Regions from separate parts of the Erwinia sp. V71 genome, predicted to be linked through region 1. Evidence: predicted binding sites of a transcription regulator. Region 1 holds the regulator's gene; each other region holds the start of a gene.
What was found. The regulator ArgR, encoded in region 1, controls arginine synthesis, uptake and breakdown. The targets are predictions, from matches to a motif close to ANTGAATAAAAATACANT.

Region 2: argA (amino-acid N-acetyltransferase) is a predicted target of ArgR. The motif match lies at 1,900-1,917, and genes of this name have one in related genera.
Region 3: argC (N-acetyl-gamma-glutamyl-phosphate reductase) is a predicted target of ArgR. The motif match lies at 2,335-2,352, and genes of this name have one in related genera.

The regions. Positions count from the first base shown of each region.
Region 1 is NZ_CBFFRK010000002.1:33,991-38,241, forward strand. It holds gene ACSZO1_RS00665 (NAD-dependent succinate-semialdehyde dehydrogenase) at 1-810, shown strand, start outside; gene ACSZO1_RS00670 (barstar family protein) at 834-1,103, shown strand; gene yhcN (peroxide/acid stress response protein YhcN) at 1,202-1,471, opposite strand; gene yhcN (peroxide/acid stress response protein YhcN) at 1,587-1,850, opposite strand; gene argR (transcriptional regulator ArgR) at 2,285-2,755, opposite strand; gene mdh (malate dehydrogenase) at 3,205-4,140, shown strand; gene degS (outer membrane-stress sensor serine endopeptidase DegS) at 4,189-4,251, opposite strand, start outside.
Region 2 is NZ_CBFFRK010000049.1:2,188-6,438, forward strand. It holds tRNA gene ACSZO1_RS11995 (tRNA-Met) at 146-222, shown strand; tRNA gene ACSZO1_RS12000 (tRNA-Met) at 284-360, shown strand; gene amiC (N-acetylmuramoyl-L-alanine amidase AmiC) at 470-1,717, opposite strand; gene argA (amino-acid N-acetyltransferase) at 1,932-3,278, shown strand; gene recD (exodeoxyribonuclease V subunit alpha) at 4,127-4,251, opposite strand, start outside.
Region 3 is NZ_CBFFRK010000086.1:1,997-6,247, forward strand. It holds gene ppc (phosphoenolpyruvate carboxylase) at 1-881, opposite strand, end outside; gene argE (acetylornithine deacetylase) at 1,136-2,287, opposite strand; gene argC (N-acetyl-gamma-glutamyl-phosphate reductase) at 2,469-3,473, shown strand; gene argB (acetylglutamate kinase) at 3,494-4,251, shown strand, end outside.

The DNA of each region.
Region 1 (4,251 bases):
GCGATCAGTGACGCCATTATGGCCAGCAAACAGGTACGTAAAATCTCCTTCACCGGCTCCACTCAGGTGGGCAAACTGCTGATGCGCAACGCTGCCGACAGCGTCAAGAAAGTGTCGCTGGAGCTGGGCGGCAACGCGCCCTATATCGTTTTCGACGATGCCGACATTGATGCCGCAGTCAATGGTGCTATTGCCAATAAATTCCGTAACGCAGGCCAGGTGTGCGTCAGCGCCAACCGCTTCTTTATCCAGAGCAGCATCTATGATCGCTTTGTTCACCAGCTGGCGGAGGCGGTGAAGCAGCTAAAAGTGGGTAATGGTGCCGATGATGGTGTGCAGGTGGGGCCGCTGATTGATCAGGCCGCAGTGAAAAAAGTGGCGGAACATGTCGACGACGCGGTGACGAAAGGCGGACGTGTTGTCGCCGGTGGGGCTCCTCATGCCCTGGGCGGTAACTTCTGGCAGCCGACGGTGATTGCTGATGCCAGTGACAATATGACGCTGGCGCAGGAGGAAACTTTCGGGCCGGTCGCGGCCTGTTTCCGTTTTGACGATGAAGAGGAGGTGATCCGCCGCGCGAATGAGACGGAATTTGGTCTCGCTGCCTATTTTTATACACAGAATCTGCAGCGTGTGTTCCGCGTATCGGCTGCACTGGAAAGCGGAATGGTGGGCGTCAACGAGTGTGCGGTGTCGACCGAGCTGGCACCCTTTGGTGGGGTAAAAGAGTCAGGACTGGGTAGGGAAGGTTCGGTGCTGGGACTGGAGGAGTTTCTGGAAGTGAAAACCCTGCACCTTGGTGGGCTGTAATCATCCGTAGGGAGCAGCCGGGCATGAGAAAAGAGAGCTTTGATTTCAATGAGATTGTCGATCAGGCTCATTTCTATCGGCAGTTTACCGAGCGCTTTGCGCTGGCCGACAGACTGATTAGCGATCTGGATTCACTCTGGGATGCGGTGACGCTTTCTGTGCTGCCGTTACCGCTGGAAATCGAGTTTATTCATTTAGGATCGGGACAGAAGCGGCGCTATGGAGCGTTGATCTTGCTTTTTGATGAGGCTGAAGAGGAGCTGGAAGGCCAGCTCCGCTTCAATGTGCGTTAAACACGCTTACCTCCATCAGAAGGTATGCCTCGGCAAAAAGGGCCCCGGCGAACGGGGCCAAAAGGTTCGTTAGATCAAATGCGATCAACGAGGAATGATTATTTATAGATTTCTGCGGTGGCGTGGAAGTTGCCGTCGTTACGCGCTTCGATAATGCGGTAAGAGCTGGCGCCTTCTTTGTTGGCTTTCTCAGACAGTGCCTGACGAATGGTCATCGGTGAACCATCGAGGCCGCTGACGGAAATCACACCGACAGATTGCAGGTTCTGGCTGTCAGCCTGCTGCTGAGTCACCAGGTTCGCGGCGCTGACGCCGAAAGACAGTACGGAAGCCAGACCTAATGCAGCGATTGCGATAGACGTTTTCATTATTTTTACTCCAGAAATAGATTGTTCATGGCAACCGAAAGGGTTGAAAAGCCGTTTTTATTCTTGGGGTTGCCGTTCAGCTTTAATGTTTTTAATACCGTGGTAATGTCGTTGCTTACTTGTACAGTTCTGCAGTGGCGTGCCAGCTGTTGTTGTCAGAAACCTCAATCACACGGTACGCGCTGGCGCCCTGCTGATCGGCTTTCTGTGACAGTGCTTCACGGATATCTGAAGGTGAAGCGGTAATCGCGCTGACGCTGACAGTGCCCATTGATTGCAGATTTTGTGCCTGTTCAGCATTGATAGATTGCGCTGCAAAAGCGCCAAATGACAGTGCAGAAAGCAGGCTCATGGTTGCGATACTAGTTTTAATGTTCATATTCATTTCCTCGTCGTCTGTTTTTATCTTTTTACATACTGTGATGTTCATCACGAAAACAAGTATAGATCTAATCACGTAGGAAATTAATACTCTGATAATAATCTTTTTTTGGGATTCTTTGCATGGAAATGACTTTTTAATAACCATGGGTTATAAAAAATGCTTATATTTTGCCCGTCACATGTTGAATTTATGTAAAAACAATCACATAAGTGAATTTAGCTATTCGTGCGTAACTTTGCAGTGGATCACGCTGTATGGCGGGAAAATAGCGACAGATGACATGAGATTGTCATCTTATTGTGGTTGTTTCGGCCGGAAGGATGGCTGGGTAGCCGACAAATAAATAGAGCCGAACGGGTCGGCTCTAAGTAAAGATGATGATAATGCGAGGTAAGTAGCAAGTTACGCCAGAGTTTCAGCTACGCTATTTATAGCTCTTGTTCGAATAGCACCAGAATGGCGTCATACAGCTGTTTTACGCTAAAGGCGCGTGCAGGAGTAATAAAAATGGTGTCGTCACCGGCGATGGTGCCGAGAATGCCTTCGGCTTTACCCAGTGAGTCCAGCAGGCGTGCAATCAGCTGTGCTGCGCCCGGGCTGGTATGGATCACGACCAGCGCATCGTTGTAGTCGATGTCCAGCACCAGATTTTTCAGCGGGCTGGTGGTGGTGGGTACGCCAAGCTCGGCAGGCAGGCAGTAGACCATCTCCATTTTGGCATTGCGGGTACGTACCGCACCAAACTTGGTCAGCATGCGCGAGACTTTGGACTGGTTGATATTGTCGAAACCTTCGTCCTGCAGCGCCTGAACAATTTCACCTTGCGAGCTAAATTTTTCTTCTTTCAGTAAGGCCTTGAATGCCTTAATCAGATCTTCTTGTTTTGATGGGTTACGCATAGGTTACCGATATAAAAGAGGAAACAACAGGACGCCATAAGTCAGCGATAAATTATTATGCATTTAGATGAATTGTTATGCAAATTAACTTTGGGCTAAACAGGGGCTATTTCACTGCGGACGCGCATTCTGGCAAATTTAGCCACGAATGACAACCGCGGATATGCGCATAGATGTAGCGCACAAAGTGAACAAAATGTTATCGGATTGATGTTGTTTTGATCGCATACGCGGGTTATGGTAGCCGCAGAACTATCTGGCTATAAATCGAGCTATTTGGCGTCAGATCGGGAGGTGTTGTGGTCAATTATGCTGCGTTTTGACTGGTTTCAGCGCAACTGTGTACAGAAAGGCGACATCTTTCTCGTCATTACCTCATGGGTTGGTTATTCTCGTCAGCCCAATGGATTCACGGCACGTTTTGCTCACACAATAATAAGGAGTTTAGGATGAAAGTTGCAGTTCTCGGAGCCGCTGGCGGTATTGGCCAGGCGCTCGCACTTCTGCTTAAAACCCAGCTTCCTGCAGGTTCAGAGCTTTCTCTGTACGACATCGCTCCCGTTACCCCTGGCGTGGCTGTTGATCTGAGCCACATTCCTACTGCCGTCAAAATTGAAGGTTTTAGCGGCGAAGACGCCACGCCTGCGCTGAAGGGCGCAAATGTGGTGCTGATTTCTGCTGGTGTGGCGCGTAAGCCGGGTATGGATCGTTCCGACCTGTTTAACGTTAATGCCGGTATCGTGCGTAATCTGATCGAGCAGGTTGCTGCGACCTGCCCGAAAGCGCTGATTGGTGTGATTACCAATCCGGTGAACACCACCGTGGCGATTGCGGCGGAAGTGCTGAAAAAAGCCGGTGTTTATGACAAAAACAAACTATTTGGCGTCACCACGCTGGATATTAACCGCGCCAACACTTTTGTGGCGCAGCTGAAAGGCAAGCAGCCGCAGGAGATTGAAGTGCCGGTGGTGGGTGGTCACTCTGGTGTCACTATTCTGCCACTGCTGTCACAGATCCCGGGCGTCAGCTTTAGCGAACAGGAAGCGGCTGACCTGACTAAACGCATTCAGAATGCCGGTACTGAAGTGGTGGAAGCCAAAGCGGGTGGCGGTTCTGCAACCCTGTCGATGGGGCAGGCGGCAGCGCGTTTTGGTCTGTCACTGGTGCGTGCACTGCAGGGCGACAGCAATGTGCTGGAGTGCGCCTATGTTGAAGGTGACGGCGAACACGCCCGTTTCTTTGCCCAGCCGCTGCTGCTAGGGAAAAACGGTATTCAGGAGCGTAAACCGATTGGTGCGCTGAGCGCGTTTGAGCAGCAGTCGCTGACAGGCATGCTGGATACGCTGAAGAGTGATATTAAGCAGGGCGAAGAGTTTGTGAAGTAATCACGGCGAGGGAGCTGCTATGCGGCTCCCTGCTATATCGGTTTGCTCTCAGTTTTGTTCCGGATATTCCTGAATAGTCACCGGCAGCGTCAGTCGCTGATCACCGCGTAA
Region 2 (4,251 bases), on a different contig from region 1:
ATGCGCCGGGAAAAAAAGTGCCGATATAATTGTGCAACAAAACAGCATCTGGTGGATAAAATCGCCAACCAGCTGCTTTTACCGTGATTTCCTGCAAAAAAGGGTTGCATCAAATTCAGCGGAGAGTATAGTGCGCATCCACGGACGCGGGATGGAGCAGCCTGGTAGCTCGTCGGGCTCATAACCCGAAGGTCGTCGGTTCAAATCCGGCTCCCGCAACCAATCTCTTATCGTAAGAGAAACAAGCAGTAAGCTGTCGTGACGGAAGCGACAGTCAGACGGACGCGGGGTGGAGCAGCCTGGTAGCTCGTCGGGCTCATAACCCGAAGGTCGTCGGTTCGAATCCGGCCCCCGCAACCAACACTTTAAAGCACCTGAAAGGGTGTTTTTTTGTTTCTGGCGTTCGCCAAACCTCATTCTTTCTCTTTTCCCCTCCCCCGTGATACGCAGGAAGGGAGTATGCTGCACGCTATTTTCTGGCGATTGCCGCGCCATTAGCGAAATATGCCTTAATTCCCGCCAGAATCGACTCAGCCACTTTTTGCTGGAAAGCACTGGTGCGCAGTTTACGCTCCTCTTCCAGATTACTGATAAACGCCGTTTCCACCAGAATCGACGGGATATCCGGCGCTTTCAGCACCGCAAAACCCGCCTGATCGACTGAACGTTTATGCAGATGATTGATTCTGCCCAGCCGTGTCAGCACTTCTTTGCCAAATTTCAGGCTGTCATTGATCGTCAGGCTCTGCACCATATCGAACATGGTATGGTCGAGATAGCGGTCACCACTGCGGCTGACACCCCCAATCAGATCCGATTCGTTCTGCGTTTGCGCCAGATAACGCGCCGCAGTGGACGTCGCGCCTTTGGTCGACAGCGCAAATACTGAAGAGCCACGCGCCGCACGGCTGGTAAAGGCATCGGCGTGGATAGAGATAAACAGATCGGCGCGCTGCTTGCGCGCTTTCGCCACCCGCACTTTCAGCGGAATAAACACATCTTCGTTGCGTGTCATATAGGCGCGCATATTCGGCTGTTTATCGATCATCGCCTTCAGACGTCGCGCAATACTCAGCACGATATCCTTCTCGCGCGTCTTATGTTTGCCAATCGCACCGGGATCTTCGCCGCCGTGCCCGGGGTCGAGCATAATCACAATCGGCCGGTCGCGACCGGCTTTGCCCGGCAACGGCGCTTCTGCCGGTTGCGAGCGTTCCAGGTCACCCTTGTTGTAATCTTCCAGCAATGCCAGTAGCGGATCATCCTCTTCCACCCGGGCGCTGGTCGGGTAGAGATCGACCACCAGACGGTTTTTGATCCCTGCGACCGGATCCAGCGTAAAGAGGCGTGGTGCGACCGGCTGTTTCAGCTCCAGTACCAGCCGAACCGTCTGCTGGTCAAACTGGCCGACACGGGCATTTTTAATATAGGGATCGTTATTCAGCACCAGCTCACCCACCCCTTTCAGCACATGGTTGAGGTGGATATTTTCAATATCGATCACCAGCCGATCCGGGTTACTCAGGGTGAACTGCTTATATTTCAGCGGGGTATTGGATTCGAGCGTGACACGCGAATAGGTTGAAGAGGGCCAGATACGCACGGCGACCACATGGCTGCTGGCAGCCATACCTGTCCGGCTGAAACTGAGTAGCCAAACCGCACCGGCGCTTTGTAACAATCGGCGACGACTGAGGAATGAATTTGATTCGGACATGCCGCTCCAGTTAACTGTGGTGTGTCTAAAAAACAGCCAAAAAAAGAAAATAGGGCAAAACTTTAACCAATCCATGGCGGGCTGTCATCCGAAAAAAGCGAATAAATGCAGAGTATTAGACGGTATAAAGTGGCGTAGCTGGTGATAACTAAGGAAAATTGCCTCTTGCATCGCGCGCCAGAAAAGAATAAAAATACAAAAATTTCGAATAAACATGCAAAGAGGGTTTGCCGTGAAGGAACGTAGTACCGAACTGGTTCAGGGTTTTCGCCATACCGTTCCCTATATCAACGCGCACCGGGGCAAAACATTTGTCATCATGCTGGGCGGCGAAGCCATCGAGCATGAAAACTTCTCCAGCATCGTCAATGATATCGGCCTGCTGCACAGCCTGGGCATCCGCCTGGTGGTGGTGTATGGCGCACGCCCGCAGATTGACGCCAGCCTGGCCGAACACCAGCTCGAGCCTGTTTATCACAAACATACCCGCGTCACCGACGCCCAGTCACTGGAGCTGGTGAAGCAGGCGGCGGGCCGTCTGCAGCTGGATATCACCGCTCGTCTGTCGATGAGCCTGAACAACACGCCACTGCAGGGCGCGCATATTAATGTGGTCAGCGGCAACTTTATTATTTCCCAGCCGCTGGGCGTCGATGATGGCGTCGACTACTGCCACAGCGGCCGTATCCGCCGTATTGACGAAGAGGCAATTCACCGCCAGCTCGACAGTGGCGCGATTGTGCTGCTGGGACCGGTGGCAGTTTCTGTGACCGGCGAAAGTTTTAACCTCACGTCAGAAGAAGTGGCGACCCAGCTGGCAATTAAATTAAAAGCGGAAAAAATGATTGGTTTCTGCTCCGAACAGGGCGTGACCAATGATGAAGGCAACATTGTTTCCGAGCTGTTCCCTAACGATGCCCAGGCGCGAATTGATGTGCTGGAAAAAACAGGTGACTACCACTCTGGCACGGTGCGTTTCCTGCGTGGTGCGGTCAACGCCTGTCGCAGTGGGGTACGTCGCAGCCACTTAATCAGCTATCAGGAAGATGGCGCGTTACTGCAGGAGCTGTTCTCACGGGACGGTATCGGTACGCAGATCGTCATGGAATCCGCCGAGCAGATCCGCCGTGCAACCATTAACGATATCGGCGGCATTCTGGAGCTGATTCGTCCGCTGGAGCAGCAGGGGATTCTGGTGCGCCGTTCACGCGAACAGCTGGAAATGGAGATTGATAAATTCACCATTATCGAGCGTGACAACCTCACTATCGCCTGTGCCGCACTGTACCCGTTCCCGGAAGAGCAGATTGGTGAAATGGCCTGTGTGGCGGTGCACCCGGATTACCGTAGCTCGTCGCGCGGCGAAGCGCTGCTGCAACGCGTGGCGCTACAGGCGCGTCAGATGGGGCTGAAAAAACTGTTCGTCCTCACCACGCGCAGCATTCACTGGTTCCAGGAACGCGGCTTCACACCAGTCGATGTGGAACTGCTGCCTGAGAGAAAGAAAGAGATGTATAACTATCAGCGGAAATCGAAGGTGCTGATGGCGGACCTGACTTAGGCATTTGGGCATGCCGGGGCCCTTAAAGCTTAGGGGCTTGAAGCCAGGCTAAGGGCTACTGCCGGGTCAAGGTCTACGGCCAGATCAAGGGCTACTGCCAGGTCAAGGGCTACTGCCAGGTCAAGGGCTACTGCCAGGTCAAGGGCGTTTCGTTCGTCCTTCGGCCGACCGACCCAGGGGCGGCAAGCGCCCCGCCCCTGGGAACCCGTGCTTGTGCCGGCTCCATCGCCCGCTTCGCGGGTTCCCTCAGCCATTTTAGCCTCCCGACGGACCGGTGTGGACGCGCTCCCTGCGCGGCCACGCCTCTCGCGGCGTCCATGCCGCTCGCCCTGGGACGCTTAAATGTCTTCGGCGATTGCGACGCCACCTCCGGTCGTTCCAGTTATTTTTTGTTTCTGGCTTAAATACCTTCTTTCCCTGCTTTTACTGTCATTTCGCCCTTTACATTAATTAGTTATGGCTTTGGGCTTTGGGCTTTGGGCTTTGGGCTTTGGGCTTTGGGCTTTGGGAGGGATTTTATTTTTTGTCCTGGATTTTGACCTGGGGTTTGACGTTCGGAGGCGTCGCAAGCGCTGAGGAAGCAGCAAGGATTAGGGATGAGCCGCATGGACGCGGCGAAAGGGTTGGCCGCGCAGGGAGCGCGTCCAACCCGGTCCGTAATCGTTGCTGCTGACGAAGGCACCCGCGAAGCGGGCGCTGGAGCCGCCGGAAGCGCGGATTGTTAAGGGCCGCGCTTTCGGCCCTTAACTCGCTCGCCGCGTGGGCGAGCGAAACGCCCTTGACCTGGCCCTTAAGCCCTCAAGCACTAAAGCCCTTAAGCACTAAAACCCTTAAAAAAGCGTCCAGGGCTACGCACCAGCCCACTCCCCCAACCGCTCCCGCAATCCACTCCGTCGCAACGTCCGCACCCGCACCGCCTGCCGCCACACCGCCTCATCGGTATACAAACTCAACCGCTCACGCGCACGCGTAA
Region 3 (4,251 bases), on a different contig from region 1:
TCGGACATCGACAGCTCAGACACCAGCACAGCGATATCACGCAGGAACAGATCAGTCGCTTTCCAGCGGCTCAGCTGCAACACGTGACGGGTGATCGTCGAGGTCACATTCGGGTTGCCATCGCGGTCACCACCCATCCACGAGGTGAACTTCACCGGCACAAAATCGACCGGCAGTTTGTAACCGAAAGAGGCTTCCACCTGCTCATCCAGCTCACGCAGGAAATTCGGCACCCCTTCCCACAGGCTGTTTTCCACCACTGCAAAGCCCCATTTGGCTTCATCGACAGGTGACGGGCGATATTTACGGATTTCATCGGTATGCCAGGCCTGCGCCACCAGCTGGCGCAGACGGCGCATAATCTGGTTGCGGTCATAATCCGACAGATCGGTATGATCAAGTTGCTTCAGGCAGGTGTTCACTTCCACCAGCTTGTGAATCAGGGTACGGCGCGTGATTTCGGTCGGGTGCGCAGTCAGTACCAGTTCGATCGACAGCGACTCCACCGCTTCGCGGATAGCCGTATCATTCAGTTCAGGCAGCTGTTTCAGACGCTCGAACAGTTTTGCCAGCAGTTCCGGGTTATTCGCCCCTTCACCGTTCGGTGAAATGGTGTGGTACTGCTCGGCGGTATTGGTCAGATTGAGAAACTGGCTGAAGGCGCGCGCCACCGGCAACAGTTCATCATTAGAAAGATTCTGCAGCGTGGTAAGCAACTGCTGGCGGTGGGCGTCATTTCCTGCACGAGATGACTTGGAGAGTTTGCGGATGGTTTCCACCCGGTCGAGGATGTTCTCTCCCAGCGCATCCTTAATCGTATCCCCGAGCAGTTTGCCGAGCATACTGACATTACTTCGCATTGCGGAATATTGTTCGTTCATATGACCCCTGACACCCTTCTGTCTAATCTGATTTTTTGTAACTTTCTTACGCCTTATCGGGCATAACCTTGTCTTTTATCTAGCCATGTATCTATCCATTCGTCAAATGACTTAAACACGCGATATCCTGCCGCTAAATGCCGGTAATTTATGAAATTTAATTACATCAAGGAGAGATAAGTTATTCTTATTAACAATTACGCTACAAATCTGGGGTAATGCCTTGTATAGCCAGCGAATTACCCCGGTAACGACTAGTGATGGCAGAAATGCCGGACCACCTGCGTGATCAGTTCACGGGTCGGTTTAATAAATGCGGTATCGATATATTCATCGGGCTGGTGCGCCTGATTAATCGACCCCGGGCCGAGTACCAGCGTCGGACATACCTGCTGAATAAAGGGCGCTTCGGTGCAGTAATTGACGATTTCTGTCGGCGTTCCGAGCAGTTTTTCCACCACCTGCACCAGCTGATGATCCGGCGGACATTCGTAGCCCGGAATCGGTGGATGCAGCTCATTGATGGTCAGTCGTCCCGGCCAGCGCGCACTGACCGGTGCCAGCGCTTCCTGCAGCAGACCATCGAGATCGCTCAGCGTCAGCCCCGGCAGCGGGCGGATATCCATATGCAGTTCACAGCAGGCGCAGATACGGTTGGCCGCGTCGCCGCCATGAATATGGCCAAAGTTCATCGTCGGATACGGAATGGCGAAGCCATCATGGTGGTAGCGATCTTTCAGCGTATTACGCAGCTGCATCAGATGGCTGATGGATTCATGCATCAGTTCGATGGCATTAACACCGCGGCCGGGATCGCTGGAGTGACCTGACTGGCCCTGAATACGAATCGCCTGTGACAGATGGCCTTTGTGGGCGCGCACCGGTTTCAGCGAGGTTGGTTCGCCGATAATCGCGCAGTCCGGACGCAGGGTGGTGGAGGTGGCGAAATAGCTGGCACCCGCCATGGTGGTCTCTTCATCGGCGGTGGCGAGGATATACAGCGGTTTTTTCAGCGTCGTCACATCGACATCACGCAGCGCATCGAGAATAAAAGCAAAGAAGCCTTTCATATCGGCGGTGCCCAGCCCGTACAGCTTATTATCGTGCTCGGTCAGGGTGAACGGGTCGCGCGTCCAGCGGCCATCATCATACGGCACGGTATCGCTGTGACCGGCCAGCAGCAGGCCACCCGCGCCGTTACCGCTCTTCGCCAGCATATTAAATTTATGGCGTGTGCCCGGTACGGGCTGGACTTCAACACTGAAGCCAAGGTCACGAAACCAGCCTGCCAGAAAATTGATTAAAGTTTCATTGCTCTGATCGAGCGCACTGTCGGTGGCGCTGATCGACGGTATAGCGATCAACTGGCGGTAGAGTTCGATAAAAGGGGGTAATTTTGTCTTCACTGTTGACAGTCCTTGAGTTAGGATAGTATCAATATTCATGCATTAATAGTGAATAAAAATACATTAACGCCAGGCTGAAGGGAACGCTTTATTGCTTCTTCGATAAAAACGCCTGACTTCGTGGGAAGGAGCCTGCCGGCTGCAACCCGGAACTTTGTGACGGTAAAAGGTATACAGTCTGATGTTGAATACGCTGATTGTAGGTGCCAGCGGTTATGCTGGTGTAGAGCTTGTAACCTATCTGAATCGCCATCCACATATGAACATAACCGCTTTGGCGGTTTCAGCGCAAAGTCCGGATGCCGGAAAGTTAATTTCGGATCTGCATCCGCAGCTGAAAGGGATTGTCGATCTGCCACTCCAGCCGCTGAGCAACGCGGCGCAGTTTGCCGATAAAGTCGATGTGGTGTTCCTCGCCACGGCTCATGAAGTCAGCCACGACCTCGCACCAGAATTCCTGCAGGCGGGCTGTGTGGTGTTCGATCTTTCTGGCGCCTTCCGCGTTAATGACGACAGCTTCTTTACCGAATTCTATGGCTTCAGCCACAAGCATCCTGAATGGCTGGAAAAAGCCGTCTATGGTCTGGCCGAGTGGCAGCACGACAAAATCAAGGACGCGCAGCTGGTTGCCGTACCGGGTTGCTACCCGACAGCTGCTCAGCTGGCACTGAAACCGCTGATCGCGGCAGACCTGCTGGACAGCGCACAGTGGCCAGTGATTAACGCCACCAGCGGCGTGAGCGGTGCCGGTCGCAAAGCCAGCCTGAACACCAGTTTCTGCGAAGTGAGCCTGCAACCGTATGGCATCTTCAACCATCGCCATCACCCGGAAATCGCTGCGCACCTCGGTATTCCGGTGATTTTCACCCCGCATCTGGGCAATTTCCCGCGCGGGATTCTGGAAACCATCACCTGCCGCCTGAAAGCGGGCGTCAGCCGGGAAGATGTGGCGGAAGCGTTCCATAATGCCTATCGCGATAAGCCGCTGGTGCGCCTGTATGACAAAGGTGTGCCTTCCCTGAAATCGGTGGTGGGTCTGCCGTTCTGCGATATCGGTTTTGCGGTGCAGGGCGAGCATGTGATTATCGTGGCGGCTGAAGATAACCTGCTGAAAGGTGCATCTTCCCAGGCCGTGCAGTGTCTGAATATTCGTTTCGGCTTCCCTGAAACGCTGTCACTTATTTAACCGGCGAGTTGGCGAACACTATGACCAATCCATTAATTATTAAACTGGGCGGTGTGTTGTTAGATAGCGAAGAGGCGCTGGCGCGTCTGTTTGATGCTCTGGTGACTTACCGTGAATCACACCAGCGTCCCCTGCTGATCGTGCATGGTGGCGGTTGTCTGGTTGACGAACTGATGAAGAAACTGGCACTGCCGGTACAGAAAAAGAATGGCCTGCGTGTGACGCCGGCCGATCAGATCGACATCATCACCGGCGCACTGGCGGGCACGGCGAACAAAACCCTGCTGGCATGGGCGAAGAAGTATGCTATCAATGCTGTTGGCCTGTACCTCGGTGATGGTGACAGCGTTAATGTCACCCAGCTGGATGAAGAACTGGGCCATGTGGGTAATGCCACCCCAGGTTCTCCGGTGCTGATTAACACCCTGCTGTCTGCGGGCTTCCTGCCGGTGATCAGCTCGATCGGCGTGACCGCAGAAGGTGAACTGATGAACGTGAATGCGGATCAGGCAGCCACGGCACTGGCGGCAACGCTGGGTGCGGATCTGATTCTGCTGTCTGATGTCAGTGGTATTCTCGATGGTAAAGGCCAGCGTATTGCCGAAATGACGGCGGAAAAAGCCGAGCAGCTGATTGCACAGGGCATTATTACCGATGGCATGATTGTGAAAGTTAACGCTGCGCTGGATGCGGCACGGACGCTGGGTCGTCCGGTCGATATCGCCAGCTGGCGTAATGCGGAGCAACTGCCCACTTTATTTAACGGCGTGTCCATTGG